3 regions of the Desulfosporosinus sp. genome follow, and region 2 is predicted to be linked to each of the others. Evidence: a T-box and tRNA genes for the amino acid it is inferred to sense, from the RefSeq annotation. Region 2 holds a T-box; the other regions hold tRNA genes.
The links. A T-box is a leader RNA that pairs with one kind of tRNA and senses whether it is charged. The one in region 2 lies ahead of thrS (threonine--tRNA ligase), so its partner is inferred to be a tRNA-Thr.
Positions count from the first base shown of each region.

Region 1: it encodes a tRNA-Thr, which carries the amino acid that the T-box ahead of thrS (threonine--tRNA ligase) is inferred to sense. The anticodon was not compared.
Region 3: it encodes a tRNA-Thr, which carries the amino acid that the T-box ahead of thrS (threonine--tRNA ligase) is inferred to sense. The anticodon was not compared.

Region 1 covers NZ_JABZFS010000067.1:961-10,043, forward strand. Annotated here, with positions in the region: gene HGJ98_RS14915 (DUF2892 domain-containing protein) at 1-246, opposite strand, end outside; gene HGJ98_RS14920 (DUF438 domain-containing protein) at 224-1,699, opposite strand; gene HGJ98_RS14925 (DUF5714 domain-containing protein) at 1,878-2,663, opposite strand; gene HGJ98_RS14930 (hypothetical protein) at 2,890-3,036, opposite strand; gene HGJ98_RS14935 (phosphatidylserine decarboxylase) at 3,260-4,156, shown strand; tRNA gene HGJ98_RS14940 (tRNA-Thr) at 4,286-4,361, shown strand; gene HGJ98_RS14945 (DMT family transporter) at 4,524-5,477, shown strand; gene HGJ98_RS14950 (hypothetical protein) at 5,469-5,672, opposite strand; gene fabG (3-oxoacyl-ACP reductase FabG) at 5,905-6,648, opposite strand; gene HGJ98_RS14960 (ATP-binding protein) at 6,860-8,275, opposite strand; gene HGJ98_RS14965 (hypothetical protein) at 8,646-8,999, shown strand.
Region 2 covers NZ_JABZFS010000057.1:11,540-27,769, reverse strand. Annotated here, with positions in the region: tRNA gene HGJ98_RS12290 (tRNA-Val) at 1-5, shown strand, start outside; tRNA gene HGJ98_RS12285 (tRNA-Asp) at 114-189, shown strand; tRNA gene HGJ98_RS12280 (tRNA-Phe) at 342-417, shown strand; tRNA gene HGJ98_RS12275 (tRNA-Gly) at 419-493, shown strand; tRNA gene HGJ98_RS12270 (tRNA-Cys) at 503-577, shown strand; tRNA gene HGJ98_RS12265 (tRNA-Leu) at 586-673, shown strand; tRNA gene HGJ98_RS12260 (tRNA-Val) at 677-753, shown strand; gene HGJ98_RS12255 (aminotransferase class I/II-fold pyridoxal phosphate-dependent enzyme) at 979-2,433, shown strand; gene speE (polyamine aminopropyltransferase) at 2,435-3,289, shown strand; gene ytxC (putative sporulation protein YtxC) at 3,513-4,385, shown strand; T-box leader at 4,641-4,864, shown strand; gene thrS (threonine--tRNA ligase) at 4,908-6,842, shown strand; ribosomal protein L20 leader region at 6,952-7,081, shown strand; gene infC (translation initiation factor IF-3) at 7,110-7,625, shown strand; gene rpmI (50S ribosomal protein L35) at 7,648-7,845, shown strand; gene rplT (50S ribosomal protein L20) at 7,875-8,234, shown strand; gene HGJ98_RS12220 (RNA methyltransferase) at 8,471-9,265, shown strand; gene pheS (phenylalanine--tRNA ligase subunit alpha) at 9,665-10,687, shown strand; gene pheT (phenylalanine--tRNA ligase subunit beta) at 10,700-13,105, shown strand; gene HGJ98_RS12205 (cell division protein ZapA) at 13,146-13,403, shown strand; gene HGJ98_RS12200 (hypothetical protein) at 13,504-13,947, opposite strand; gene HGJ98_RS12195 (NapC/NirT family cytochrome c) at 13,973-14,449, opposite strand; gene HGJ98_RS12190 (ABC transporter ATP-binding protein) at 14,657-15,451, opposite strand; gene HGJ98_RS12185 (ABC transporter permease) at 15,453-16,230, opposite strand, start outside.
Region 3 covers NZ_JABZFS010000074.1:24,795-31,475, forward strand. Annotated here, with positions in the region: gene HGJ98_RS16510 (N-acetylmuramoyl-L-alanine amidase) at 1-710, shown strand, start outside; gene HGJ98_RS16515 (hypothetical protein) at 920-1,252, opposite strand; gene HGJ98_RS16520 (hypothetical protein) at 1,399-1,629, shown strand; tRNA gene HGJ98_RS16525 (tRNA-Thr) at 2,007-2,079, opposite strand; gene HGJ98_RS16530 (response regulator) at 2,207-2,605, opposite strand; gene HGJ98_RS16535 (hypothetical protein) at 2,952-3,296, shown strand; gene HGJ98_RS16540 (hypothetical protein) at 3,383-3,655, opposite strand; gene HGJ98_RS16545 (DUF3795 domain-containing protein) at 3,967-4,389, shown strand; gene HGJ98_RS16550 (DUF3231 family protein) at 4,533-5,585, opposite strand; gene HGJ98_RS16555 (hypothetical protein) at 5,934-6,560, shown strand; gene HGJ98_RS16560 (hypothetical protein) at 6,678-6,681, shown strand, end outside.

The DNA.
Region 1 (9,083 bases), on a different contig from region 2:
CAATACTTGATTGCTGCTATGCTTATAGGAGTCTAAACGTGCAATTGTGTGATGCCGTATCTTAGCATTATCTTTTGGATGGGTATTAAGGAATACTCGTTTTGTTGTATGTGGAAATATGCTATTATTCATATGGTTCATAATCCTCACTCTCCACATTAAATCTTGGTATATTTCAACTAGAGGAACCAAAGAATAGGGAGTTCTGAATCTGTCGCCTGCCCTATGTATAGATTCTTTTTTCACCTTGAACCTTTTGTATTTCCGTTATATCTTGTGAAACCTCAATCGTCCCAGCATAATTACCGTTTTCATCACGCAAAGCAAAATACTGAATATAAACGTATTTTTCCCCTAAGTGCAACCAGAAGTTAGCAGAGTCTTTCCGTCCGCTGCGAAAGTCCTCCAGAATCTTTTCCACGATATGTACACTGTCAGGTGGATGGCAGTTTTTCACCTCACGCCCAATAATTGCCTTGCTGCGCTGAAAAATTCGTTCTTTGCCAAAGGTAAAATACCTTACGGTGTCCTGTTCATCTACAAAGGTAATGTCGACGGGCAGGTTATTGAGAAGAAGGTTTAATTGTTTCTGGGTAAGCACTCCTGTCTCAAAGGGAATCTCAGCCTCTGCACCTCTAGATAAATTGTCGGATAGAGGAGTCTGATTTAGGGAGACTGTTCTTTCCGCAGTAATAGCAGGTTTCCAGCCAGTATCCGGCTCTACCAGATATCCTATCTCCTCACTTTGCTCTGCCACCTCTGCCCATTCCTGATCAGTAAGAGTATCAATGCACATGGGAAACATAATATTCTCTTCTTTGTAAATCATATCTGTGATCATTTTTATAGCTGGTCGGGCCGTTCTTTCAATAGTCTCCTTAAGTTCCTTCACGTTTGGCTGTTGATCCCTTAAAGTTTTACTAACTTCTTTCAAAAGTGCACGGATGTCATCGTGAATTGCCCACATTACTTTCGGCGGTGCGTTTACTCCGTGTTTCTCAAGGTAAGCAAACAGAATGTTCTCTTTACGACTGTAGTGTTTCTCGATTTCTAATAATTGCTCATGAAGTTGCCGCCACTCAGCCACATGGTTTTCCTTAGAGGCAAAATCATTTTGGCTCAATTTTGCAAAAAGCTCATTCAGTGAAGTCACTATTTTTTCTATCTTTCTATTTTCCTTTTTAAAGGTATGAACCGGATGTCCAGCTTGCTCTTCCTGCACAACTTGGTTATTTAAACCTTCTTCGAAGACCGCTGCATGCACATCACACAAGGATTTAATCTCCAGCTCGGATAACCCTTCTTGGATTAATTCTTGTTCCAACTGAGTAATTTCTGTAGCCCCTACATCGCTCAGCAAGTCCTTAAATCTCTCTCGCAATTCGTCTGGATTTGCTTGACGGTGGATATCCCGGATGATCTCCTTGAGCTGTTCTCGGCGTTCCTTACGAATTTCTAGTGGATCTTCTTCGCCTGGCACATGAAAACCTTTTGCGGCCAGCTTGCGTCTGGCTTCTTCTAAGGGTACACCATGCCGTTTAAGACCTTCTAAGACGGGTAATTTACGTCCCACCGTTTTTCTTAGAATAGGATTTGCCGCTCCTTCTAAGCCCATATCAAGCAAAATCGGGATCAGCTCAGGATATTCCTCGGTAAGATCATATAAAGAACGCGTTAAGTCAAGGATTGGTTTACTCAAAACTCTACACCCTTTCTGATCGATTAATTTATTCAGACTATTCTATAGCATTATTTGCAAATATCCTGAAATTAATCAAACAACTGACTTAACTTTTCTGCTTACTCTATAATCACCCTCCAAACATCTAAGGTAGGTAGATATAACTCAAGAAAAAGTCAATGCAAACTTTTTCACATCATTTAAAATAAGGGCATTTACTCTCTCTACATCCATGAGGGTGACGTGAACTGTGGGTACAAATAATCTCTTGACTCGGCGAAGACAAAGAGACTTTAAGATAGGATTGTGCCAATGTAATGCCCTCATTAAGGGCAGTCCAAACAAAGTTTTTACAGCAGCAAGGACCTGTTTCGTTGGCGATTTTTCCAACAATTCTTGCGACTACTTCCATTGTTTTCGCTGTTTCTTGATCTTTCGAACAAGCAGCACCTAAAACGATACTAAAGCAGGCGCCCATGGCTGGAACAATTCCACATACCCCTGTTAGTCCACAAAATCCTCCGACAGCCTGTCGCTTGGTCCGAATCAGAACTTCAATAATCTGTTCATCTGTAACCATAGTTGTTCCTTCGTTCTTAAGGGCTGCCATAAAAGCGCCTGCTGCTATCCAAGCATTCTCACAGCCGAGCATGGGGACATTTTTCTGGCCCATTAAATCCTTGGCTATTTCCAAGGGATTTGTAGTCTTACAACTCAATACGTAATCTTTTACAATATCAAAAAGCCCTTTCCCGTGACATTCATCACATATGTAGTGTCCATTTGGACAGGAAATGTTACCCATCTCTTTTTTACCACAATGGAGGCAGGTTAAGTCTCGTCCTGAATTGAAGTAATCTAATTGCCCTCCACAGATCTGGCAGTTCTCAGTCTTGGATTCATTGCGCTGACCAGCACTAGAAATCGGTCCTCAACAACCAGAGGCAGAACTGTTATTATTTATATTCTGAATTAGGTCAATCACACATAATCCTCCCCAATATCAAATAGTTTCTTTGAAATCACAAAGTAATTTTTTAAACGATATATTTCTTAGGATATTTCTACATTATTGATTGATTAACCTGCTTTTAATGGACTAAGCTATCCTCCTCTTGCCTGGAATTATCACCCCAAGAATATCCTGAGATGCGGCGGAACCAAAAAAATAGGACAGCTAAAGCTGCCCGGGTGAGATATTGGCATAATCAAGGATGACTAGCATCAGTATTTTCATTTGTAGGGACATCCGTCTTTTCCGAGATTACTTTTGTTTTTGGAGTAATGATTCCTGGTTTAGGAGTATTTCCTTGTGGCAAGAAATTTGTGTTGTTGCCTTTACCTAAGGTGGCCATGTTTCTTATCTCCTTTACAATCAATCTCAAGTTAGGTTTCCACAAAAGGCAGAATTCTAAAACGTTAATTAATCCCATATTTTACAAGAATTTTATTAGTTGTTTTGGGCCAAATGAGACCATTCGTTATGACTATGGTATACTAGCATTAGGGAAGTAGAGGAATGCGTTACAAAGCACTACGGAATCCAAAAATCAACCTCGATATAGGAGTTGCTTCACTTTGATAAAGTATTATAACCGTAAAACTAAATCCTATGAAATTGAGAGGGTAGCCGGAGAAAAGGTTTTAAATTGGACCTACTCCTCCCCTCTTGGTATGAGTCTTTTAGAAGCTTTTATAAAGAAACGAATGTGTTCAAGCCTCTATGGAATGTATTTAGACAGAAAGATAAGCACTAAGAAGATAAACCCCTTTATTACCAAATTCAATATAGATATGTCGATTGCTGAAAAAAGATTGCAGGATTTTTCATCCTTTAATGACTTTTTTTATCGTAAGTTAAAGCCTAATGCACGTACAATCGCTTCTGAAAGCCACTCACTTATATCCTTTGGAGATGGGAAGCTTTTTGCTTATGAAACTATCGAATTAGAAAAACTAGTTCAAGTGAAGAATTTTACCTATAGCCTTAGAGATTTAATTAAAGATGATCGTGTGGCTGAAAAATACAACAAAGGGACATGCTTGATTTTAAGACTCTGCCCTACAGATTATCACCGCTATCATTTTATCGACAGCGGAACCTGTGAGGATACGAAAAAAATCAAAGGGGCTTACTACTCTGTTAATCCAATTGCACTTCGAAAGATCAATAGGATTTTTTGTGAAAACAAGCGAGAATGGAGCATCTTTCATTCTCATCACTTTGGAGATGTTTTATATGTTGAAGTAGGCGCCACCTGCGTCGGCTCAATTATTCAAACCTATACCCCTAATAGATTAGTAAATCGGGGGGATGAAAAGGGCTACTTCAAATTTGGAGGATCCACAGTAATCCTATTCTTAGAGCCGGATAAGGTTAGAATTGACGAAGATATCGTTGAGCAAACCAAACTTGGCTATGAAACCTCTGTGTTCATCGGGGAAAAAATCGGGACAAAAAGCGTTTTAGATTAAAAGCGGTTCAAATAATGAATATACAAAGGGGACACTTCATCTATTCATGTATTTACCTTTTATTTCTAGGAATTAACCTCTTGACGTCAATTCATAATCTATGTAAAATAAAGCTTGTCCAAAAAACATGCTGGTGTAGCTCAATTGGAAGAGCAGCTGATTTGTAATCAGCAGGTTGCGGGTTCGAGTCCCATCACCAGCTCCATTTAACTCGACAAAAAACGTTATTGTTAAATTAAGGCTACCACCTCTAAGTTAGGTGGTAGCCTTTGATTATTTGTTTAGTGTACGCAGTAAAATAGCCTTTGAAAATAGCAAAGATGTAGTATAATGGATCGTTGGGAACATTTAGAAGAGAGGAATTATCATGAAAAATTTATTGAGGGCCAATTTAGCAATGCTTGCTGTCATAATAATTTGGGGAATCTCTTATGTCAGCATCAAAGTGACTGTTGTGGAAATCCCTCCGATCACCATGGCGCTTATCCGTTTCGTAATAGCCTCCTTGCTGCTCGGAATAATTATCCGCAGAGTTGAACCCCAAACTAAACTAGACAAGTCTGACTTCCCGAAAATGGTTTTAGGGGGGCTTTTTGGCATCACCTTATATTTCGTCTTAGAAAATATCGGAGTTAAATATACATCAGCAACAAACGCTTCCCTAATCGTTTCCGTCGTTCCAATTATTACAATAACATTGGATGTACTGTTCTTTCACGGCAGAATATCATTAATAAAGCTGTTGGGAGTTGGTATAGCCATCGGGGGCTCTTACCTTGCTGTTACTGCCAACGGCAAGGTAGAGGTAAATTCTACCCACTTTGTTGGGAATATTCTGATGGTTACTGCAATGCTATCATGGGCATTTTTTACTTTGGTTAATAAGTCTCTTCAAGTAAAATATTCAGGATTATTTTTGACGACTTACCAAACGATCTTTGGAACCCTGTGTTTTATTCCTTTGTCACTTTTAGAGTATCGCGAATGGAAGCTGTTTTCGCTAACAGCCTTAGGTAATATTTTATTTCAGGCAATTTTTTGTTCGTGTATTGCCTATTTATTATATATCTATGCCTTGAAACGTTTGGACGTGGCTTTAACAACCATCTATTTAAATCTCATTCCGGTGGTTGGAGTCCTTAGCGGTTACCTTATTCTAAAAGAAAGTGTTTTAACTATCCAGCTTGTCGGCGGGTTATTAACACTCTTAGCCATTGTACTTATTAATTTTGAGTTGGGAACTTTACAAAAAGGTCCAGTTAATAAGGGTAATCCTCGAACTGCTGGCCCCCTCAATGAAGAGAAATTGTACTTAGATTAATTTAAGATCGCAAGGATCGTATGCAAATTCACGTGGAAGAACATCTAACCGCACTACAATAAAAACTCCATTGTTATCGCAATCAACACGTACAACAGTTCCGATGGTCTGATTACACGTTACTACACGATCTCCAACTTCAAATTGGCGCTCGTTGCGTTGGAGGAATGAGCCCGTTTTTTTAGATTCACTCATAATTGCAGCCTCCCCATTTTCTAACTACAAAATAGTTAGAAGACTAAATATTTAGAATTGTTTAAATATATTTTATCATTTTATTCGAATCAAAGTCTATAGATTACCTATATGCTTTTATAAAATTATTTTAGTAATATTTTACATAAAAATAAAAAAAGACGCTTATTCAGCGTCAGTAAATATGATCAATATTTCGGCGCAATCGGAACCGGACACCGAATACCAAAAACTACATTAGGAATCCACCACAAACTTTGATACATTCACCGTTAACAAAGCTAGAGTCATCCGAAGCCAGGAATGATACTACTGAAGCAATTTCTGACGGATTTCCGACTCGCGCCGCAGGACATAACATAAGAGCCATTGTCTTAAGATGTTCCGGCATGCTCCTTGTCATCTCCGTATCAATTAAACCTGGGGCTATTGCATTAACGGTGATATTTTTGTTTCCCAGTTCCTTGGCAAGGGATTTTGTCATACCAATCATTCCCGCTTTAGAGGCACTATAGTTTACCTGTCCAATATTACCCCAAGCCGATGTTGAGGAAAGATTTACTATTTTACCGTATTTCTGCTTGCGCATCTCGTTTACAACAGCCTGACAACAATTATAAACGCTGGTCAGGTTTATAGAAATTACCGAATCCCATTGCTCAGGTGTCATTTTATGAAACATAGCATCTCTTGTGATCCCTGCATTGTTCACAAGTATATCTACCTTACTAAGTCTCTCGTAGATCTTCCTGAAAACATCAGTAACTTCAACTCTGTCAGCAATGTTACATTTTATCGGAATAACTCTTTCCCCCATAGGGTCCAATTCCTCTGCAGCTTGTTCTAGTAGCTCTTGATTAATGTCTAAAGCCACGACTGAAGCAGCACCATCCTCCAGCAGCCGTTTTACTATGGCCGCACCAATTCCTTGGGCTGCTCCGGTTACTACTGCAACCCTATTTAATAATTTTGCCAAGTTAAATTCCTCCTTAAACTAGTAACTATGCAGTCGATTTTGAGCCTTTGTTTCATTGCCGCTTAACCATTTAAGTTTAAGCTTAACTAAATAATTCCACACATTCCCAATATTTCCTGCTAGTCAACCAACATTATCAGCAGTAAAATCAAATCGTTTTTAGAAACGATCTGATTCAGTAGTTAGTCTTAACTTGAGCTTTTGTATTAGATCAAATTTTAAAATACACATTGAATGTTGTGCCTTTAGGGCTAGTTTGAACACTTATTCTTCCATTGTTTCGTGTTACTATGCCGTAACATACAGCTAATCCTAAACCCGTTCCTTGTTCTTTCGTTGTAAAAAAAGGAGTGCCCAACTTATCAAGCATATTTTGTTCAATTCCAATACCCTCATCTTCAACTACCAAAGCTACTTCAGAATTAGTAGAAAACGTTTTTATTCTTAATTGTCCGCCACGTGACATTGCCTCAAAACCATTACGAACAAGATTTAATAACAGTTGACGTATTTCCTGGATGTCGATTTTCAAATCCGGCACACTATTTAGCTCTACAGCTAATAGTTTATCATTATTTTGTGCGTCCGCTTGCATCAACGGCAACGTCGACTTAACTATGTCATTTATATTGTGCCATTCCAATATACTGGGTTTGTTTTTACTAATAGATAGAAACTCCGAGAGAATAGAATTTGCGCGATCTAGCTCCTCTATCATAATGTCAAAGTATTCCTTATCCCTTGATCCCTGTTTATTCTTAAGTAACTGCAAAAAACCTTTTACTATTGTCATGGGATTGCGTACCTCATGACTGATACTAGCAGCCATTTCACCGATTAGCTTTAACTTATCTAGACGAACCATCTCTATCTCAGTTTGTTTTCGTTTAACAATTTCTTTTGTAAGTAAGTCGTTTATATCTTGCAGTTCCACGGTCCGCTCTGTAAGTAACTCATTGGCCCTTTGCAATTCTTCCGTTCTCTTTCCGACTAAGTCCTCTAGATAATAATTGTGACGTAAATTCTGTTGCTTATATCTATAGAGTATAGTGGAAAGAAAATACGATATTACTACTAATAAAAAGGCATCCGTATAATGCCCAAAGCTCATATACGGATCGTCTAAACTAGCTGTAAGTAAAATCATAAAAGTAACACCGGATACCCCATATAAAAACGCCATAATTTTTGATCTAAAATTTAGCGTTAAGGCAATTGTAAAACATGCAATAATGTATACGTTATTTGGTCTATTTATTTCCTGAGACATCCAACCAGATATTACAGCGGAATAGTTAAGTACAAATAGTGCAAATGTAATTACACATGCTTTATGAAGGTTTGTTATTTCACTTGCAGAGTCAACTTTGACTTGGTAGGAAATAAAAAGATATATCAGTGTAACCAAACCCAAAACAACATGAGTATAAAACACATGGCAGTAAGCTTCATGGAGTGCCCAAAGACCCTTTACTTTGTTATTGTAGTCAACAAAAAGAAAAACAACGTTGGCCAAGAAAAAGACAACAGAGATTTTTCTGGACATATTAAAATTATCCCAATTTATTATCCTATTTAAATCATTTTCTTGACCCTCAATAATAGGTTGTGACTGAAACAATTCCATGCGATAAGCTCCTATCCATCATTTGCACCAATTGGAACAATTACCATTCAAAATGTGCATTAGAAGATCATGTTCGAATAACCTGTTTTTCTTAATATTCGATCCATGTCATAAAAGGAAGTCATCATCACTGAACAAATAGTTACATTTACAAATTAATTTTATATTATCTTCCAATCTCTGTCTACCATAATTTTCCTAGATTTATATATAATTCTTTCTATTCAGACATTTTTGAAGCTATTTTGAATTAGTTCTCATCTTAGTAAATGGGGTGCGGAACAAACTTCTCAGGTAGCTAAATACAATAGACCGAATATGATATACCATATTCTCCCTTCTTGTTGAATCATGCGGAGGTGATTAGATAATGTCCTTTGATAAAATGAATATGTATTGGACTCAACAACCCATTATGCCAAGGCCTCAGGGGAATCCAGGATGGAATCAGGGTTGGGGGGCTGTACCACAAAATGCGGGTGGTCAAGGCTACACCACTCCAGGCTATCCACCTCAAGGCTTCGGGCAGCAACAGTCTCCACTATTGCAACCAACAATCCATCAAAGTCTCCCAAATCAAGGTTATCCTTTCCAACAGTATGCACCTCAGGGTTACAACCAAGGGTTTGGAGGACAAATACCAGTTCAGCATGCCTGGGAGAAACCTAAAAAAGGTGGAATTAAAGAGTTCTTAAGTAATCTTATGGCTAAACGCAAGAGGTAGCATTTTATTTTTTGTTGTCGCCTGGGATTCTTCTGATTAATAATGTTGCAGGGATATATACGTCCAATCGCAGGCACACAAAAG
Region 2 (16,230 bases):
CACCAATCTAGATATCCGAAGTTTGACATACGAGATTTGAAAGATTCTCGGATAAGACTTTGAGATAGAGGCAAAGTTCGTATTTTGAACTTCGTACCTCGAACATCGAGTTGGGCCCCGTGGTGTAGTGGTCAACATGCCTGCCTGTCACGCAGGAGATCGTCGGTTCAAGTCCGATCGGGGTCGCCATTATCGATATTCGAAGATCGTGATTCGAGCTTCGAAAGGTGAAGGTAAAACTTCTTCGCTAATAGAGCTTAGAACATGGATCTGAGAAAAGAACCCTAAAGAGGAATACCTGAGTTCGAATATTGAATTTCGGACCTCGTACCTCGATAAATGCCTCGGTAGCTCAGTCGGTAGAGCAGAGGACTGAAAATCCTCGTGTCGGCGGTTCGATTCCGTCCTGAGGCACCACGCGGGTGTAACTCAGTGGTAGAGTGTCACCTTGCCAAGGTGAAAGTCGCGAGTTCGAATCTCGTCACCCGCTCCATAATAATTTGGCGGCATAGCCAAGTGGTAAGGCAGAGGTCTGCAAAACCTCTATTCCTCAGTTCAAATCTGAGTGCCGCCTCCAATCAATTTGCCGATGTGGCGTAACTGGCAGACGCACGGGACTTAAAATCCCGCGGACTTAACATCCGTACCGGTTCGATTCCGGTCATCGGCACCATATGGGTTTGTAGCTCAGCTGGTTAGAGTACCGCGTTGACATCGCGGGGGTCGGAGGTTCGAGTCCTCTCAAACCCACCATATGAAAAAGGTAATTTTAAAATAAATGTGTCTATTGACAAGAGCTGATTTTACCCATTGATTTAGGTCAATGGGTAATTTAATTTTATCAAGATGTTATATGTACTAAATTTATTGTGGAGTCATTTATACATTGGTTGTTTAGAATACTTGTAGCAAGATTAGAAATGCTATAGTGGCAGGAATGTCCCCATATATCATACTTAGGGTAAGGTGGTGGTTCTTATGAATTCGTTTTGGCAAGGCAAGGCACCGATTTATGAAGCGCTTCTCAAATACAAATCAATGAGAGTAGTACCCTTTGATGTCCCAGGGCATAAGCAAGGCAAAGGAAACCCAGAACTTACAGAATTCCTAGGCGATAAATGCCTCGCAGTAGATGTCAATTCCATGAAACCACTAGACAACCTTGTTCATCCGGTCTCTGTAATCAAGGAGGCGGAGGAGTTAGCAGCAGATGCTTTTGGTGCTAACCATGCCTTTTTTATGGTTAATGGCACCACCTCAGCCGTTCAAGCGATGATTATGAGCGTATGTAAACAAGGCGAAAAAATTATTATGCCACGAAATGTTCATAGAAGTGCCATTAATGCGCTTATCATTAGTGGGGCAATCCCTGTTTATGTTAATCCAGGTGTTAATAAAATGTTAGGAATACCGTTAGGTATGTCTATAAAGGATATAGAAAAGGCTATTGCTAAAAATCCAGATGCCAAAGCAATTTTCGTTAATAATCCGACTTATTATGGTATTTGCTCGGATTTAAAGACCATTACAGAGCTTGCACATCGTCATAATATGTATGTCCTCGTAGATGAAGCACATGGATCACATTTTTACTTTGGCGACAATCTACCGATCAGTGCCATGGCAGCAGGAGCTGATATGGCAGCTGTAAGCATGCATAAAACAGGCGGATCCCTGACTCAAAGTTCCTTTTTATTAAAAGGCACACGTCTAAGCACTGGCCATGTACGACAAACAATCAATCTTACCCAAACTACTAGTGGCTCCTACCTTTTGCTTTCTTCCCTGGATATTTCCAGACGCAATTTAGCCTTAGCAGGGAAGAGCATCTTTGAAAAAGCCTCTGCGCTTGCTAACTATGCGCGAGAGGAAATCAATAAAATTGGTGGATACTATGCTTTTTCTAAAGAACTAATTAATGGAGATTCAGTGTACGATTTTGATCACACAAAGCTCTCTGTTCATACAAGAGAAATAGGTCTGGCAGGAATTGAGGTTTACGATATCCTCCGTGATGACTACGGAATTCAGATCGAGTTAGGTGATATTGGTAATATTCTAGCTATCATTTCCGTTGGAGATCGTGCACTCGCGTTGGAACGTCTAGTATCTTCGCTCTCTGAAATAAAAAGACTATATATGAGGGATAAAAAGGGAATGCTTGATCATGAGTATATTAATCCAGAGGTGGTAATGACACCTCAGAAAGCATTTTATGCAGATCAACATTCTGTCCCTATCAAGGAGAGCACAGGGTTTATAAGTGGGGAGTTTGTCATGTGTTATCCACCAGGTATCCCTATCTTGGCACCAGGAGAGCGGATAACAAACGAAATCATTGATTACATCGCCTACGCTAAGTCCAAAGGCAGTTCCCTAACAGGTACAGAGGATATGACAATTGAGAACATTAGAGTTGTGGAGGAAGTATAACATGGAATTATGGTATACAGAACAGCACACAAACAACGTTCGTTTTTCTATCAAAGTGGAAAAGCCTCTTTATACAGGTGAGAGTGAATTCCAAAGGATTGACGTTTTTAACTCTAAAGAATTTGGTAACTTCTTCACCTTAGATGGTTTTATGATGATCACAGAAAAGGACGAATTTATCTATCATGACATGATTGTTCATGTGCCTATGGCTACCAATCTCAAGATTAAAAATGTTTTAGTCATTGGCGCGGGAGATGGCGGAACAGTAAGAGAGCTGACGCGCTATAGTTCCATCGAAAACATTGATATGGTGGAAATCGATAAAATGGTTGTGGATGTGTGCAAAGAATACTTTCCTCAGACAGCCTGTAAGTTAGACGATCCAAGAGTACAGCTGTATTTTGAAGATGGACTGAAATTTGTTCGCTCCAAGGAAAATTCTTATGATCTAATCATTGTCGACTCTACAGATCCCTTCGGACCGGGAGAAGGGCTCTTCACGAAGGAATTTTACGGTAACTGCTATAAGGCTTTAAAGCATGATGGCATCCTCGTCAATCAGCATGAAAGTCCTTATTATGCTGATGATGCTAAAGCTATGCAAAGGGCTCATAAACGGATTAGGCAATTCTTTCCGGTTTGCAGGGTTTATCAGGCGCACATTCCAACCTACCCCTCGGGTCACTGGTTGTTTGGTTTTGCCTCTAAAACCTATGACCCAGTAACTCACATAGATGAACAGGCATGGAATAGTCTTGGGATTAAAACAAAGTATTACAATACAGAAATCCACAAAGGATGCTTCGCCTTGCCTAACTATGTATTAGAGCTTCTAGAAACTGCTGGAGATTAATCAACCAAGTCCTATGCATGTCGATGGGGGACGGTTCCTTTTGACACGAAACTTTCGTGTCAAAAGGACCGTCCCCTTGTCATGTCTGATAAGAATGAAAGATTGCGTTTTTGGAAATATTAAGGAATGTAGAGGCGTTTTTAAAAATTAAAAGTGCTAATAGATTGGCCCAACCGAAATATGGCTTAAAGAAGGTCATATACATTACTATGGAGGGGTGCCAGTGGAACATTCCGTACAATTAGGGACGCAATATTATCGGGAGAGTATCTGTGCACGATTACGAGAACTGCGTGACCAAGAAGAACTTCCCTTTCAAATTATAGAGCACCAGCAGGGAAAACGTTGGATTATCCAGTGTCAGTTTCAAGATTCTGCGTTGGAAGCAACAGAAGATGAAGGTATGGTTCAAAAGATTCACCGTTACTATTTAGCTAATGCCTTAGCAGAGACAATTTTGCATCATTGGGAAAAAGACCACGTTGTTCAGATGCTAAAGAAGAGACATTATTTAAAACAAGAAAACTGGCAATTGTTACTTAACAAGGCTTTAGACTATTTGAACCAAGGGCTAGGGCAAGTCCCGGGATATCGTGTTAATCGCAAAACAAGCCTAGTTACACAGATATTAGGTTGCTTGGATCGTAGTTCTGTATTTGACATCGAAGGGTTTTTGCGGTTTCGTGCCCATGACTATAAGAACGAAGTGAATAAAGCGGTTGAATTTGCTATTGATGAGTATGTCGTTGAAAAAGAGTACTCAGAATTTATTCAACTTCTAAAACACTTTGTAGATAGTCAAAAACCAAAGTTAGAGTATCTTCATGTTGGAATGACGCCGCAAGGTAAGTTTCATCTTTATAACAACGAAGGGGCTAAAGTAACCCATCAGTTTCTAGAAGACTACCAACTCGATAATGTCCATGAACTAGGGTATGAGGATTTATTGGTCAGTGCACTTATTGCTGTTGCGCCCCGGGAAATCACATTACATATCCGTTACGAAGGGTACAAAGATACGCTTGAAACGATTCGAGATGTTTTTGGAGATCGTGTACATGATTGTCAAGGATGTTCCTTGTGTGAAAAGTTTTGACAGATAAGAGATTTGTTTGCTATAATAAATAAGTTCCTTATAATTGTGTATATAAAACTTGGACTTACCTTCTACGACCCTGTCCTCGAAGGTGTTAACTCAGGGGAGCGAAGACGCGTCTTCGCAGGGGTTAGCTTATCGTAAAAGCCACAGGCGATGGACATGAATGGCTAAGTATCCCTGTAGCTAAAGATGGCGAGAAGTATGCAATAAGGAATCTATTAATAGGTTGAGATTATAATGAAATATATTGTGCAAAAATCGTTGAAAGGGATAGTACCCTGAACTGATATCGTGTAAGAGAGGGAATGCCAAAGGCTGTAAGCATTTCTCACGAGCGGCAAGGAGAAAACCACCCTTGAGTGTTAGGCTGAAATGAGTAAGCTTAGCCGTACCCCGCGTTAAGGGAAATCGAGTGAAAGGGGTTTTAATAACCTTTCAATTGGGTGGAACCACGGGAGTAAACTCTCGTCCCTACTAGGGACGAGGTTTTTTTATTTTGATGAATAGGGAGTGATTTCGGTGATTAAGGTTACTTTAAAAGACGGCTCAATACGCGAGGTAGAACAAGGAACAACTATAGAAGAGCTTGCAGCCTCTATCTCACGAGGATTAGCAAAGGTAGCTGTAGCCGGGAAAGTCAATGATAAGATGAAGGATCTTTCCTATCAGCTTACAGAAGATGCAGCGGTAGAAATCGTAACCATAGATAGTGATGAGGGATTAGATGTACTAAGGCATTCCACGGCACACTTGATGGCAGAAGCGGTAGGTAATCTATTTCCGGGGACAAAGTTTGGGATCGGACCGTCCATCGCTAAAGGATATTACTATGACTTTGACTCGGAACATGTCTTTACTCCGGATGACTTAGCTAGTATAGAGAAGGAAATGAACCGTCTCGTAAAGGAAAAACATGAGTTTAAACGCAGAGAAGTCTCTCGAGCTGAGGCACTAACCCATTTTGGGGAATTGGGTGAAAAATATAAGGTCGAACTCATTGAAGGTCTTCCGGATGATGCAACAATTTCGATGTACACTCAAGGCAGTTTCACTGACCTTTGCGCAGGGCCACACCTGCCTTCCACGGCAAGCATTAAAGCCTTTAAACTTATGAACTTGGCGGGTGCGTATTGGCGCGGTAGTGAGAAAAATAAGATGCTTCAGCGAATTTACGGAACAGCCTTCGCTAAAGCGGCAGATTTGGAAGATCACCTGTTTAAGTTGGAAGAAGCAAAACGACGTGATCATCGTAAGCTCGGGCTAGAGCTCGATCTATTTAGCTTACACGATGAGGGCCCAGGGTTCCCGTTTTTCCACCCTAAAGGTATGATCTTGCGGAATGCCCTCGAAGATTTCTGGAGGCAGGAACATCGTAGGCGTGGATATCAAGAGATTAAAACTCCAATAATTCTAAATCGTTTGATGTGGGAACAATCTGGTCACTGGGATCATTATAAAGAAAACATGTATTTTACTAAAATTGACGAGCAAGATTTTGCAGTTAAACCTATGAACTGTCCAGGTGGTATGATCATGTATAAGACCAAAATGCGCAGTTACCGCGATCTACCGCTTCGAGTGGGGGAGCTGGGACTTGTGCATCGACATGAACTATCAGGTGCTCTCCATGGATTACTCCGGGTTCGAAACTTCACTCAGGATGATGCGCACATCTTTATGCTCCCATCTCAAATTAAGGAAGAGCTTATTGGAGTTATTGAACTAGTTGACTATTTCTATAAGATCTTTGGCTTTGATTATCATGTTGAATTATCGACCCGACCTGAAGATTCCATGGGTTCGGATGAGGATTGGGAAACAGCGACCAAGTCTCTTCAAGAAGCCTTAGAAGAGAAAGGTATAGACTATAAGGTTAACCCCGGCGACGGGGCCTTCTACGGTCCTAAAATCGATTTTCATGTACAGGATTGCCTCGATCGGACTTGGCAGTGTGGAACGATTCAACTTGATTTTCAAATGCCCGAGAAATTTGACTTATCCTATATCGGAGAAGACGGACAAAAGCATCGTCCAGTGATGATTCACCGAGTTGTTTATGGAAGTATTGAACGGTTTATTGCTCTTATTACAGAGCATTACGCGGGAGCATTTCCTGTTTGGCTGGCGCCTATTCAGGTTCGTATATTACCGATTAGCGAGCGGCATCACGATTATGCTAAATCCATCGCTACTCGCTTCAACGAACTCGATATCAGAGTAGAAACGGACGAACGTAAAGAAAAGATAGGGTATAAAATTCGAGAGGCTCAAACGGAAAAGATTCCGTTTACCTTAGTAGTCGGAGATCAAGAAGCGGAGTCAAACATGGCTGCAGTCCGAAGGTACGGTCAAGGTAATGCTGGAGAAAAGATGACGATTGATGAGTTTATCCTTCTTATTCAGGAGGAAATTAAGAGTAAAAAAATCCTCAAATCGAATCTCAAAGAAGATTAGATTATGCAGAGGGGCAATCCATGAATTGCCCCTACCTTTCTGAGTAGATAGAGGAAAACAATTTACAATAAAAGGAATTGACAAGAGCGGTCTTTTGATGTAAGATATTCAAGTCAAGCAGAAGCCATCCGCTTCTCACCTTACGGCAAACGTCGGTAAGGTATCTTCTGGTCCTGAGCTAGTATTTGCTCGCGATTGTTTAGAAGACGGGTGGTATACACCCGTCTTTTTGTTTTAGTTTGATAGATTTTTAGGAGGTGGTTTCTTATTAGCAAGGACTTAAGAATTAATGACGAAATCCGCATTAGAGATGTTCGTCTCGTCGGTGAAGAAGGAGAGCAACTTGGGATCATGGCAACTAGGGATGCTTTGAGCCTGGCAATCGAGAAATCGTTAGATTTGGTCGAGATTGCGCCGACGGCTAAACCCCCGGTCTGTAAGCTAATGGACTACGGTAAATACAAGTACGAGCAAGCTAAACGTGACAAAGAAGCTCGTAAAAAGCAGAAAAGCATGGAAATCAAAGAAGTTAAATTGCGTCCGAATATTGAGGACCATGACTTCGAAACTAAAGCCCGTAATGCCCAAAGATTCCTTCAGGATGGGGATAAAGTCAAGGTGACGATCATGTTCCGCGGGCGGGAAGTGACTCACCCTGAGTTAGGCAGAGCTTTATGTATAAGACTTGCTGAGTTTTGCAAAGCAGAGTCTACTGTAGAGCGCGAACCTAAACTTGAGGGTCGAAATATGATCATGATTCTAGCTTCAATCAAACACGACTAATAGCAAAAGGGGGATAACGCAAATGCCTAAAATGAAAACTCATCGTGGCGCAGCAAAGCGCTTTAAGAAAACAGGAACTGGTAAAATCGTCCGCATGCATGCGTTCACTAGCCACATTTTGGAGAAGAAATCTCCGAAAAGAAAACGTAATTTACGAAAATCAACCGTAATGCACAAAAGTGATGCAAAACGGATTGCAAGTATCGTAGCTTATCTATAAAACTTGAGGTAAAAGGAGGTCTTCAAAAAATGGCTCGTGTAAAAAAAGGCGTGACTAAACATAAGCGTCATAAAAAGATATTAAAATTAGCAAAAGGATATCGTGGGGGAAAAAGTAAACTCTATCGCCCAGCAAATGAGCAAGTTCTAAAGTCATTAGCATATTCTTATGCTCACAGAAAAGACAATAAGGGCAATTTCCGCAAGCTATGGATTGCAAGGATCAACGCAGCTGCCCGTATGAATGGTATGTCTTACAGTCGTATGATGAACGGCTTGAAAAAAGCTGGGGTTACTGTTAATCGTAAAATGCTCGCAGAACTCGCGATTAGCGATGCTGCAGCCTTTACTGAAGTAGTTAATGTAGCAAAAGTTCAAATCAAAGCTTAAAACGAGAGGGTGCGAAGGCATCCTCTTTTTGGCACTATCAGCCCCCCATGCCACATCGCAACACCATCAGATGATGCGAAGACAGTGTCTCCGTCGTCTGAAGCATAAGTTCAACTAGGCTGCCGCTGGCCAAGGATAGCGAGAAGGGACCGCCTTCGCCGAAGGCTTACGTTAGTCAAGTTTATATATAGATAGGGGCAATCCTTGAATTACTTCTACTTGGGGGTGGCTTAAAAATGATTGAGTCCTTACAAAACGAGCAGGTAAAATATGTAGTCTCCTTACAAAGACGCAAAGCTCGTGAGGAAGCCAATTTGTTTGTTATTGAAGGATGGCGATTCGTAGAGGAAGGGGTCCTCAGAAACGCGCCCATTAAAAAAGTTTATGTCTGCTTAGAACGTGAGCCGTTAGAATGGAGGCCATTACTTAATAAGCTGCGTGAGCGAGGTATTCCATTTGAAGAAGTGGATGAACGAGTTCTCCGTAAAATGAGTGCGACAGAAGAACCTCAAGGAATCCTAGCAGTTGTTCGTCAAAAAAACTATTCATGGTCTGATTTACATATTAATCCGGAAACAGTCATGCTTATTGTAGACGGGGTTCAGGATCCAGGCAATCTAGGTACAATTTTGCGTACTGCTTTAGCTTCGGGAGTTCAGTATGTTTGTTTAACCCAAGGGACTGTTGATCTGTATAATCCTAAAGTGTTGAGAAGTACAATGGGAGCAATCTTTTCTTTGGTCCTAATACCTGGTCGACAGCCAGAGGAGATATTAGAGTTTTGTCGGAAACAGAGATTAAGTGTCTTCATGGGAGATATTGAAGGGGTCCCAGTTTATCAGACAAAGCTATCTGCTGGTCCCCTTGCCCTTGTTGTTGGAAATGAGGGCAAGGGTCCATCTCAAGCGTTTAGGGAGGCAGATATCCAGCGCATTACAATTCCTATGGCCCAAGACGTAGAATCCCTTAACGTAGCCATGGCTACAGGAATTTTACTCTATGAAATTGTTCGCCAAAGGGGTTTCTTGTAAAACATAGAAGGAATATGCTATAATTTCTGCAGAACAATTAATAAACTTTTAGTTAAGATAATGCGATGATCAGGTTAAAAGGTGTATTTTCTTCTCAGGGAGGCATGGCCACAGATTGTAAGCCAGCTAAGAAGGTACCCACCTCCTAAGGTTTTCAAATACTTGAGAGGTTAAATTTCTCCTGGGAGTGGCCTATTGATTTGTAGGTAGGCCCGGTTTCCACCGTTAAAAGGAACTTAAGTGTGGCTTATAACCAAACTAGGGTGGTACCGCGAGAATAGACTCTCGTCCCTTTCCAGGGGCGGGAGTTTTTGTGTTCTGTCTGGGACAAGTGGGGCAAGTGTGGGACAAGGAACCTGTCCCCTTGTCCCAGAGAAAGATTTGGAAAGGGTGATTTGTTTGAAGAGTGAGATACTACGCATCAGAGAAGAGGCATTAAGAGAACTAAGCGAGTTGGACAGACCAGAAGCACTACAAGAGCTTAAAGTAAAAGTCCTTGGTAAAAAGGGGTCTTTAACCGCTATGCTGCGGCAAATGGGAAGCTTAAGCCCCGAAGAACGACCCATTATGGGGCAGGTCGTAAATGAGGTCCGCAGCCAACTGGAACAAGCCTGGGAAAAACGTAGTGCAGAGCTAGAGAGGATAGCTCTAGAGCAAAGATTAGCTACAGAACGAATCGATATTACATTGCCAGGAATCCGTGTTCATCGAGGACATTATCATCCCCTTACCCAAGTCATCGAAGAGATTGAAGATATCTTCTTAGGGATGGGTTTTCAGATTGCAGAAGGACCGGAGATAGAGTCGGATTATTATAACTTTGAAGCGCTTAATCTTCCGAAGGAACATCCGGCTCGTGAAATGCAAGACTCCTTTTATATTACAGAGGAGATTTTGCTTCGAACTCAGACCTCTCCAGTACAGATTCGAACCATGGAGAAGCTCCATCCTCAACTTCCTGTAAAAATTATTGCTCCAGGGAAAGTCTATCGCAATGACGATGATGCAACTCATTCCCCAATGTTTCATCAAGTAGAAGGGCTTGTTGTTGACCGTGGAATCCGAATGTCAGATCTCAAGGGAATTCTACTTAATTTCTCTCGCGAGATGTTTGGTGAGTCTAGAGAAATTCGTTTAAGGCCGAGCTTTTTTCCTTTCACTGAGCCGAGTGCAGAAGTCGATGTTTCTTGTATGCTTTGCGGAGGATCAGGGTGTCGTCTCTGCAAAGGAACCGGTTGGATAGAAATATTAGGATCAGGCATGGTTCATCCGAAGGTTTTAGAAATGGGTGGATATAATCCACAGGAAGTCACAGGATTTGCCTTCGGAATGGGAGTTGAGCGCATTGCCATGCTGAAGTTTGGTATCGAAGATATGCGGCTCTTATTTGATAATGATTTACGATTCTTGCAACAGTTTTAAGGGGGAAAGGGCATGAAAGTCAGTTTAGAATGGTTGAACCAACTAGTTGATATAGACCAGAGTGCAGAAGAGTTGGCAGAAACTCTAACCCGTGGTGGTATTGAAGTTGAGGATGTCGAGAACCTAAATAAGGGGTTCGAAAAAGTAGTGATCGGCGAAATAATCAGTTTGACAAAGCATCCCGATGCAGATCGATTGTTGGTTTGTGTTGTGAATGTGGGTCAAGAGGAAATAACGATTGTCACTGGCGCACAGAATTTGCTTAATGGAGATCGTATTCCAGTGGCCTTAGTAGGAGCAACCCTTCCTAATGATCTTTCCATCCGAAAGTCTAAGCTTAGAGGGGTCGTTTCACAAGGGATGCTATGTTCGCGAGAAGAGCTTCTGGTAGATGATACGGTGGGATTAGATCGAAGTGCAGATGGAATTCTTATTCTACCCTCCACGGCTCCGATTGGAGAAAACTTTGGTCACTATTTAGGACGTGAAGATAGTGTCTTAGATTTGGAGCTCTACCCGAATCGCCCAGATTGCTTGGCGATGGTCAATGTTGCTCGTGAAGTTGCATCTCTCACTCGGAAGAAACCTCATTTGCCGAAGTGGGCGGAGCCAGATCAAGTGCTCTCCCTTCCAATCGCCTCCGATCTTCGGATTGTTATCGAAGACAATGATTTATGTTGGCGTTATGCTGGATTAGTGGTTGAAGATGTCCATATTGAACCCTCTCCAGAGTGGATGCAACGTCGGCTTAAAGCTGCAGGAGTTCGTCCGATTAATAATATTGTTGATATTACGAACTATGTTATGTTGGAAATGGGACAACCGTTACATGCCTTTGACAGGGATAAGATTGAAGGGGATGTTCATGTCCGACCAGCTTATCCAGGAGAACAACTAGTGACCTTAGATGGGGTTGAGCGCACACTTCACAAAGATGCCCTGCTAATTGCAGACGACCGTCAAGCTCTAGGTTTAGCCGGGGTAATGGGTGGGCTAAACAGTGAAGTAACGAAGGATACAAGACGCTTAATGATTGAAGCTGCTCATTTTGCACCAGTTAGTATCCGTCGGACAAGTCGCCGCCTAGGTCTTAGGTCGGAGGCTTCGAACCGCTTCGAAAAAGGAATCAATGCCTATGGAATCGCAGCGTCTTTAGGGCGAGTTTGTGATTTACTACAAGATCTTAAGGCGGGACGTCCGGTTTCCTTCGTGGATGAAATCAAAAATCTGCCGACCCGTCGTCAAGTTATACTATCTACGGAGCATACGTCGACGGTTTTAGGAATCGAACTGGGAGTATCCGAGATCCAGCAAGTGATAGAGGATTTAAACTTCGAGTATAAGGAAAGTGATGGATTATTTCAAGTTGAGATTCCCACCTATCGTTCAGATCTTGAGATTGAAGAAGACCTTATGGAAGAAGTTGCGCGTTTGATTGGTTATGACCGAATCCCAACTACTCTTCCACAAGGAGATCAGACTCAAGGCAGGAGAACTCCTGAACAAGAGTTTCGTCGGCGGTTACGTAAGACGTTCACCCAGTCTGGGATGGATGAGGTGATGACTTATACGTTTACTCGCGCAGAATCAGATGCCCAATGGGGAAGTGCAAAGCATTCGATTCCCTTGCTTAACCCATTGCGTGAGGAACTTGGGGTAATGCGTACCACTCTTATACCAGGACTCCTTGATGTAGCAGCACGGAATGTCGCACGTCGCAATATGGACGTAAGTATTTTCGAAATTGGAAATACGTATTGGGGAGACGAGCATCCTTTGCAGAAGCTTCCTCGGGAAGAATTGAGAGCAGCTGGGGTCGCAGTAGGGAAGAGTGAGAGACATTGGCTTGAGCAACCGGTTAGTTATGACTTCTACTATCTCAAGGGAATTTTGGAAGGACTTGCCCTCGAATTTGGGCTTAAACTAGAATATCGAGTCGCTGAAAGCCAATCCTTGCTACACCCAGGCCGTTCAGCAGACATTTATGTTGAGAATCAGTATGTTGGTTTCCTTGGCGAAATCCACCCTTCATTAGGAAAAGAATGGGGACTTGACCGAGCGGTGGTTTTCGAGTTAGAATTGGCACCCTTGTTTGCGCGGATCAGACAAACTGTACGCGCCCATTCCATCCCGCGCTTTCCGGCAATACAAAGGGATATGGCCCTTGTCGTTGCTGTAGAGACTTCAGCTGAAGCAGTTATGGCCAAAATGAAAAAGCTGGGCGGAGACTTATTGCAGCAAGTCGAAATATTTGACGTGTATACCGGAAACCCTATACCCGCAGGTTACAAAAGTTTGGCATTCTCACTACGTTATCAGTCCTTAGAACGAACGCTGACAGATGAGGAAGTAAATCTACTAAATTCGCGTATTTTAGAGGGAATTCAGCAGGAATTTGGCGCGGAACGGCGAAAATAAAGACAAGCGAGTGACGCGTACAAGAGAGCGAGGAGAAAGTGTGGCACATGAACCAGTCAAAATCACCGTTGAGATTTTTGGAGAAAAACATGTGGTCCGCGGTGAAGGAACAGCACTGTATATTCAAGGTTTAGCGCATGAAGTTGATAAGAAAATGCGTTTGATCGCTCAACGGCTCCCTCGCTTGAGTGTTCACCAGACGGCGGTACTAACTGCTTTGAATTTAGCCGATGAACTCGCTAAGCTTCGAGAAGAACAAGAGACCTTAATGCAATTACTTGGAGAAAAGACAGAGTAATATTAGGTAGATATGAAAAAAAAGAGGGCGTCGCTAAAGCTACTTCAGTTAAAAGTAATTTGCGATGCCTCATTTTTTATTATAAACCGTTGGTCAATACCTAATCTTTTACTTGTTGACTTGGCTTAAACAGAAACTTTTTCATTAGAATTCCCGCCAAAAAACCAGCAAACCCTGAACTTAATGCGAAAATATAATTACCCAAGGTACCTTGTAGCATAGAATGATTTTTTGAGAGAGTGCCAAAGACTGTAAATATGAAAGAATATGTACACATTCCGACTAGCGCTCCCTTTATAGGAAGATAATCAGTTCCTATAATTTTAGTAAGATAATAAAGTATAAGAATCGCTAGTGCACCAACTAAAGGGAGTGCTAATAGTCCCAGTGTCCAACTTCCTTCAGGCATAAACATCATACTACACGCTTCTCCGGGGGTAATGGTTATCCACCTTAAATGTCTAAAAAATAATCCCATTATTTCAAGAGGTATAACTACAATTATCCCAATTAACATGGCTAGCAATGGTTTATCGTAATTCAAAGTTATTCCTCCTAGGTGACGTTTATTAGGGTTTGGCTCCTTTCAAATCCTTACTTAAATAAATGTCAGTCGAATGGCCAGTTTCCCTATGGCATTCAAGACATGATTGGGATTTTCTTATTGTCTTATAATGATTAACCTTAGAAGTATTCTTAAGCCTTATTGTCGGATATGCTTTATTATCACCTAGATGACATTGAATACAATTTTGTTCGAAGATAGGAGCGCTGGTTGGTATAGTATAGTCACCACTAAAATGTTGGAATACATAATTCAAACCTCTTGCTTTAGCATGAAATTTCCCTAATTCTCCACTGGGTTGATGGCATTCCATACAATTAAAATTCTTATGTGCAGAGGTTTGCCATGAAGTTACATACTGGGTTACCTCATGGCATGATCCACAGAAAGAGGGAACCGATGTAGCATAATAAGCAACCTGGAATAGGGCATATAAGCCTATAAATGATAATCCAACCAGTAATACTCCTTTTTTCCACATTAATAAAATTGCCTCCACTTCATCTGATGCAAACTATTCTTAGTATTAGATAGGACACGCCAATGGAAGTCTTTCTTTGCCTATTTTGAACAGTATTAGTGTTCTCATAAATTGGGATATTACTCCTCAAATTCTGCTGACATAGGGCCGCGATACGTTGAATGCACAAAAAAAAGAGGGTAATCAACTTACCCTCTTGGAAAAGATTTAGGCCAGAATCATGCGGTCGTTATTCATATGGGATCCACTAGCTTTCTCGAACATTTCGAGCAAGCGACTTATCGTCATATCAGTACGTTCTATTCCTTTAATGTCAAGAATCACCCGGCCTTCGTGCATCATAATTGTTCGATTCCCAAAGGTAAGAGCATGGTCGAGGTTGTGGGTGATCATCAAGGTCGTTAGTTTTTGTTGTTCTGTCACACCGCAGGTCAATTCTAAGACCTTTTCGGCCGTCTTAGGATCGAGTGCCGCAGTGTGTTCGTCAAGAAGCAATAACTTAGGCTTTTCTAATGTTGCCATAAGAAGAGTGAGGGCTTGTCGTTGTCCCCCTGATAAAAGACTTACCCGATGGGTCAGCCGATTTTCAAGACCTAAACCGAGTTTTTCTAATTCTACCCGAAACAAGTCTCTCTCTTTGGAGCCAATGGCTGGTCGTAAACGTCGGACCTTTCCTCTGCGAAAGGCCATAATAAGATTTTCCTCAATAGTCATTGAGGCTGCAGTACCGGATAAGGGGTCTTGAAAAACTCTGCTAATTAAGCCAGCCCGTTTATGGGCAGGAAGACGTGTGATATCTATTCCTTCAATCGATATTTTACCAGAATCCACTAGAAAATTCCCGGCAATGGCATTCAAAAGTGTCGATTTGCCGGCACCATTACTTCCAATAATCGTAACGAAATCATTCGGTAAAAGTTGCAAACAAACCTTATCTAAGGCTATCTTTTGATTAATAGTTCCCTGGTTAAAGGTCTTTAAAACCTCATGGACATTTAACAAGTTATTGTGCCTCCTTTCCCGCAACCCCTGCACTCCAGGACGCAATCTTTTTCCGGACGGTTGGTGAAACCAAGGCGGTGATGACAATGAAGGACGTTATTAATTTTAAGTCGGTTGCCTCTAAACCTAGCTGTAAGACAACGGCAATGATTACGCGATATAGTATACCTCCACATATTACGGCGATAATAGTTCGTCCAATCGAAGAGGTTCCGATCAATACTTCTCCAATGATAACTGAAGCTAACCCGGCAATAATCATCCCGATCCCCATACTAGCATCGGCAAATTGTAATTTTTGAGCCACATAGCTTCCGGCTAAGGCAACTAAACCATTCGATAGACTTAGTCCAAGGATTTTCATGAAATCCGTGTTTACTCCGAGGCTTCGTATCATCAGTTCGTTATCCCCAGTGGCCCGTAAGGCAAGCCCTAATTCAGTTTGCAAGAAGAAATAAATGACAGAGCCTATTAATATCACAGAAATCAAACTGAGCGCAAAGACACCATACTCTTCCATTAAAGGCAACTTTGAAAAATCAGAGAAGATGGTCTGTGAGCCAAGGAGCGAAATATTTGCTCTACCCATCACACGGAGATTAATTGAATAAAGTGCTGTCATTGTTAAGATCCCTGAGAGTAAGGGCGTGATTTTAAACTTGGTATGAAGTATTCCCGTAAATAACCCGGCTAGGGTTCCGGCAATAAACGCCATTCCAGTGGCTAACCATGGGTCAGTTCCGCCGACTATCATCGATGTAGCAGTAGCTGCACCGAGG
Region 3 (6,681 bases), on a different contig from region 2:
TCAGCAGCTCGAGAGGTTACAGAACAATAGCGATTGTAAATCACATCATGGAAGGTACTTTAGCCGGTACCGATTCATGGTTTGCAAATTCGGCAAGTAAGGTTAGTTCCCATTTTGGAGTGGGTAAGAACGGCGAAATCCATCAATATGTCGATCTTAAAAACCATGCATGGGCCAATGGTAGCGTCAATAAACCGAATTGGCCTTTGCTTATTCCTGAAGTTAATCCGAATTATTACACCGTTTCAATTGAACACGAAGGAAAAAGTGGAGAGGTAATGCCGGAAGCGCAGTACAAGGCAACACTGGCTTTACATCGATGGTTAGTTGGAACTTTGGGGATACCGGTAACGAAGGATACTATTATCGGGCATCATAGGATTGATTCTATAAATAAATCAAGGTGTCCAGGAACAGAATTTCCTTGGGATCGACTATTTATGGATTTGCAAGGAGGAAGTGACGCGTTGAAAGTAGCAGTGTTGTTATATACGAAGGAGGATTTTTGGGCGGGTTATGATGTCGCTGTGAAAAATGGTAACTGTGCTATCTTTGTTCGTCCGGCAGATCTCTCAGTGCCAGCCGAGGCCAAGGGCGCTCAGAAACTGATCGTTGTCGGCGGACCAACGACCCATCATCCTAACGAAGTGCTGCTGAGTGGAAATGACAAATATGAAACCGCTGCTGAGGTGGCAAAGTACCTAGGTTAAAAATTACTTCCTATTATATAGGGCAATATTTTAAGCAGGTCACTATGGCCTGCTTAGTTTAGTTTCTCTTCGATAATGAGAGTTTAACAAAAGGTTTAAAAAGGAGCTACCGTTATAAGGCAACCCCCTTGTCCAACATTATGACTACGCTTTTATCATGACCGTTTAACATATAGAGATTATAGTAAACAAAATGGTTTAAAATAAATTTAAGGGTTATTAGCTATCTTGTTTATCCATTCTGTTGCAATATTATGAATGTCCTTTTGTGACCTCTTGTTATCATCCTCAACTATTACTTTGAGGTTCGGAATAATAACAGATAACCCATAGCTCGGAATTGTGATTCTAAGAGGTTCAGGCATATCGATACAAAACAGGTTTTTTTCACTATTATAGTGTTTATCTACCTGCAGTAGAGAACTGGTTCTTTTAACATTATAGACTGTCGATTTTAAATCAGCCTGAAGCCTTTCTATATATGATGGTCTATACATATCACGAGTGATTTTTACCACGGAACTTCCAAAACTAGTATTCATCGATTTCCCTCCTCGCTTGAACGCTACTTTAGCATATGTTAATATCCAGCGTGGTGTTAGAAAATTATGGAAAAGCCCTAGAGCTTGTCACGTTTGTCCTTATCATTGCGTAGATTATAGTATCCCAAGAGAGAGGAGGGGCTTAGATGGCGGGTCAAGGTCAATGCCCACAAGGTTGTTGTACTGGTAATGAAATACTGTGTATTTCTATTCCATGTCCAATATCAATAGTTCTATTAGGAATTAGCTTGCAACTTGAATTGCCGTGTGTCAGATTAACATCTCAACAAGTGTTAACTGGTACCCAGGCTGCCCAATCAGTTAATGCATTGACTGGTATAATAGGTGCAGTGGGTAATATTCTGCCAACAACATAAAGATTAATTTTTAACCCAAACTAGTATCCCGAGAAGGCGGAGCAATCCGCCTTTTTCATAAAAACCAGGCTAACATTTATGAGGGCGGATGACTTTTGGTAAAACAACGTTAGTTAATAATTTCTAACGACAAGTGTTATGCGGTAGAATATATCCGAGACAAATAATCTTCGCTAAAAGATGACAAATGCGAAAGTTAAATAAGTTTACCTGAACCTAGAAAGGTATCTATACAGTTGGTTGAAAATCCTTCCTATTATATAGGGCAATATTTTAAGCAGGTCACTATGGCCTGCTACATTTTTGGCGAAGTGAATAACCAATAACATTCAAAGAACCGCATAAATGAAAAATATACCCAACGTTGGTTGTTTAGTTGGAGCTGGTGATGGGAATCGAACCCGCAAGCTGAAAACAAATCAACTACTCTTCCAATCGAGCTGCACCAGCGTGTATTCTGTCAAGAGTATTAAATAATTCATGTCTAAAATAATAGGGTTAGTAAGAAGCAGGTAGCTAGGCCTGCTTTTACATTTTGAGGAGATGTCTAAATAGACATGCAAAACCATTATAGCGATTACATTAGTCTTAACTTAGAACCCTTATGAGAACTACAGAGTAAAGAATGCAAAGTGAAACGCAAATCTTCAAGGTCAAAAGGTTTGGGAAAAAAGCATTTCACATGGCCTTTCTGGATAGCAGTCATGAGAGCTTTGTCTTGAGTAGAACCACTCATTACGACAACTTGCGTCTTGAGACGAAGTTGTTTAATTTTGTTTAGAGTTTCGATTCCACTTAAACCAGGCATTTTTAAATCCAAGAATGTCAGTTTTGGTTTCTCTTCTATAATAATTTGTAGAGCTGTATATCCATCGGATGCCTCTTTAACGCGAAAACCTTCCTGAGATAAAAATTCAGACAGGAATTGACGTACACCATAATGATCATCTACTACCAAAAGAATATCTTTACTCAAAGAAAATCATCCCTTTTCTATATTAAATGAGAAAGACCTATACTTAAGTAGAAGCCAAACTTATCGGTGGGAACCCAATTATTAGTGTGCACCACTAGAATACTTCGTTCTATAATACGGAGAATCCTCTAAAAATTCCATATAATTATCTAAGTATTCTGAATACATTAGCAAATGGTTCCTTGGCAAACTATTCCATTGATATCCTTACACTATGTGGTTATAATATAGAACATAGGTTCGGTGTATAACCAAATGCATGTACTGGGGGTAGGTTAAGTGAACGATGTTTGCGCCAATTGTAATCGAAAGTCTTATTGTCTTGAGCCCTGTGAGGCGTGGTTAATTGCCCATAATCAATGTCCAGTATGTCGGAATAAACTCATTCATGTGGGTGGCTGTACGGAATGCATCACCGGGGATTGGGCAAAGTGTGGTTAATATGAGAATAGTAATGGATCCTATCGAAATGATTGCTTGGTTTGATATTCCAGGCATGCCTCGACCCATCCGCTTTCGGCATCATGGTAATGTCGTGAAAGTTGAGATGGTTATTAGAATCTCTGAAGAAAAGCTTGCGGGGAATCGTATGAAGGTTTATGAGTGCCAGAGCAATATTAACGGTCAGATGCACCGGTTTGAGCTTAAGTATGAGATAGGTACGTGTAAGTGGTTTCTGTATAAGATTTAATTTAGATAAAAACCCCCAAACGCTTTCAAGCAAATGAGGGTTTTCGATTTTTTCCTTCTTACCAACCTTGCGAATTTGGGTATTTATTACTGCCATGGCCAGGGAGTACCAAGCCTTAACCCAAACCCAAGTAAAGCAGCAACTATTATAACTATTAAAGCTACCATTGGTGTAACCCATTGAGCACGAGAAGCTCTTGGAACACATTCAACCGAGCCATCAGGATAATAAGTGCAAATTTTATCTGGAAAATAGCAAATAGCGATTTGAGTTTCTTCATCAAAAAAACAATACATAGCGACACTTCCTTTTCTTATTTGAGTGGGAACCTGTCTGCTATATTTTATGCGTTTGTCCATTAATGGTTCTGATCAATACTGTCCCCCCAGGATGGACACCAATCGATAAAATCAATATATTGAAGGCTTAATTAGCATAGATAATTGAAGCAATAACGAGTAATCGGAAGTTCATTGTTATTGTTAAAAACACGAAATAACGCAAGAACGAAAACGCATAGATCGGTCGTAAAGCCTGATTTTTGCGTTTTTTGATGTTTGGATTTGGTTTTAACTTTACATAGTTGTAGTTATCGGACTCAAGCGCGAAACAAAGGAAAACTATTCCTTGATGGAGAAGTATATTCCGAAAACAAGGGAGGTATGTAAGTATGGACTATCAAAACATGACTGCACCCTGTGGATTGGACTGTTTTAATTGCCCCGTTTATCTGGCAAATAGCAATGAAAAACTGCGGGAGATGGTTGCCGCTGGGCTTAATGTTCCACTAGAGAAAGCCGTTTGCCACGGCTGCCGTAACGAAGCTGGAGTAATTGCCGCCATTGGTCGAGATAAGCCTTGTTACGTATATCAATGCATCCAAGAAAAGGGGATTAGCCTTTGTTGCGATTGCTCTGATTTTCCCTGTGACTACTTGCATCCCTACGCTGATCAAGCAGCCCAGAAGCCGCATAATACTAAAGTGTTCAATTTATGTCTGATAAAGAAGATGGGGTTGGAGAATTGGGCTAAGGAAAAAGCTAGAAATGTCAAAGAGACTTATTATAAAGGTAAACTGAAATTGGGTGACTAGCAGATTCACGGCAAAATGACGAAATGGTATGAGGAGATAAGCGTGTTAAATAAGGGTAGGTACATATTGAGGCGAATAATAATATGCCACTAGTTGGATAACGGGAAACAAGTCTCTAGTAATGGTTAGAGGTAGCAGGATGTTCAGTGTGTTAATACTTTGCGATTAACAGCTTCAGGAATTTTTTCAAGCCATCCGTTCTTAATTAGTAAATCTGCCCCATCCTTGGCGATTCTAAGTATATCCGCTATTAGTCTAGCATAAGTTGCTACAATATCTTTCCTCATCATTCTCGACAGACCTGTGCCTAAAGCGTTAAGGATATGGGCAACTATTGTTGTGGCATGGAATAAAATTAACCGGTCACTAAATGGTGACTCTCTTGAGTCAGTAACACGATAATCTAATATTTCGGGACTAGGTAAACCATCCTGTTCTAAGATCGGACGAAGTATATTAATATGTTTCTCGGCTAATTTTGCACCTTCGTTGAAAAAATCCCTAATTTCCTCAGAATTTACTACTTGAGCAAATCCCAATTTCAATGCTTTGTATATCACTTTAATTTCCAAGATAGCTAATATATTGCTAATTTCTAAGGCGTTTAAAGTTCTATTTGTACTAAAAAAAGAACCATAATAGGCCTTGTCATGAACGAATTCTACTCTATCTGGGACAGCAATATACGGTGTTTTGGGATAGACCCCTTTTGCTAGGAGAACATCATCGGCCTTTTTGATGGTTTCTCTAGAACCGTCAATAAACGTATAGAATAACTGTCGGATATCCGAACGTGTTGATTCTGCATAGGCTAAATAATGATTTTGAAAAATGTACTTTGTCATAAGTTTTGTGTACAAAACCCAATAGGTTTCATCAAATAATTTCGGAGCTGTAGGATTGATATCCTTTTCTCCAAATGCTTCTGGTATAGGGTGTTGAATTAAGTTGAATATATTTTCAATCCGCGTAATATTTTCGCTAGAAAGCTCCAATGCAGATTGGATAACATTAAGGTAATCAGGGTCTTTTATTGTAGTAACAATATGTTTTTGAAAGCACAATGCCATACTTTCAGCCATGTAAGTTGACCAAAGGTGATTGATCTCGGCTACCGTCGGAGGAATATCAACTAAATTATGTTGTAGCAGACTCGAAGGGACCTGCTCGTATAGATTTTGGTTTGCTTGTTCCATATTACAGACTCACTCCCATTTTCGCTTTGCTTTCCTTATTATGATGTAAACATAAGATATTTATTTACATCGTAATAATTATACTTGCTTAATAAGAAGTTACATGCTGCCTATTGGTTACAGGATTAATTAATCATAATTAAACTAGTACTAGTAATGAGGGATATCAAATTTCTGCTAATGCTTAATACTGCTCAGTAAGGTTTTAATAGCACCAGATTCCTTATTGACTGGAATGACTGGTGCTATTGTCATAACGGTCATTATAAGACTCAAGGAACAAAATAAAGGAAAATTATTCCTCGATGGCGAATAGGTTTCTGGAATTTATTGTGAAGGAGGAGGTAATTGATAAAACTTTTGGGGCACGACAAAGTAATTATTCGTTTTATAAGTCTATATAGTTTGGGTTTAGCATTATTGTATATAAGTTGGACCTTAACCTATTTCTTAATACCTGAAGGTGTTTTACGAGAAGTTTCGATCTTTACCAAATTAGCAGGAGATTCTGCAGCAGATACAATGGGACGTGAATTCATGCAAATCTTTGGTGTAAATCTTATCGGCTCGTCATTTATTATTTTCGGAAATTATATTTTGCGTGTAAATAAATTTCCCTTTGGATATCTAGTGCCACTAGCATGGATGATTATGTACGGTGCAACTTTAGGTACGAACTCGTTCTCTATTGCCTTAGAAAAAACTATGGCTCCTACATTGGCTGTATTTTCGCGAAGTGGACCATATGAAATGATGGCAGGGGTACTATTAGCTGTAGCTACTAATTCAATCTCAGTTAATAAATCAGAGAGTTTCTTTTCTAAGTCAAAACCAGTTCCTAACGATGAACGAGTGCCTATTACAAAAGAGCAATGGGCTGCAATAGGGATTGCTATCTTGATACTTTCTGGGGCAGCTTTGCGTGAAGCGTATATGATTATAAATTTAGTATTTAATACTAGTGCTATGTCGTAACAGTCATTATCGAACACTAGGGCGTAAATACAGGTAAATTCTTCGTCGATGTATGCACCAAGAAAAGGGAATTATGCAAACAAGTTAAAAAATGCAAAGCTTCAAGGAGGATCCGTTATGT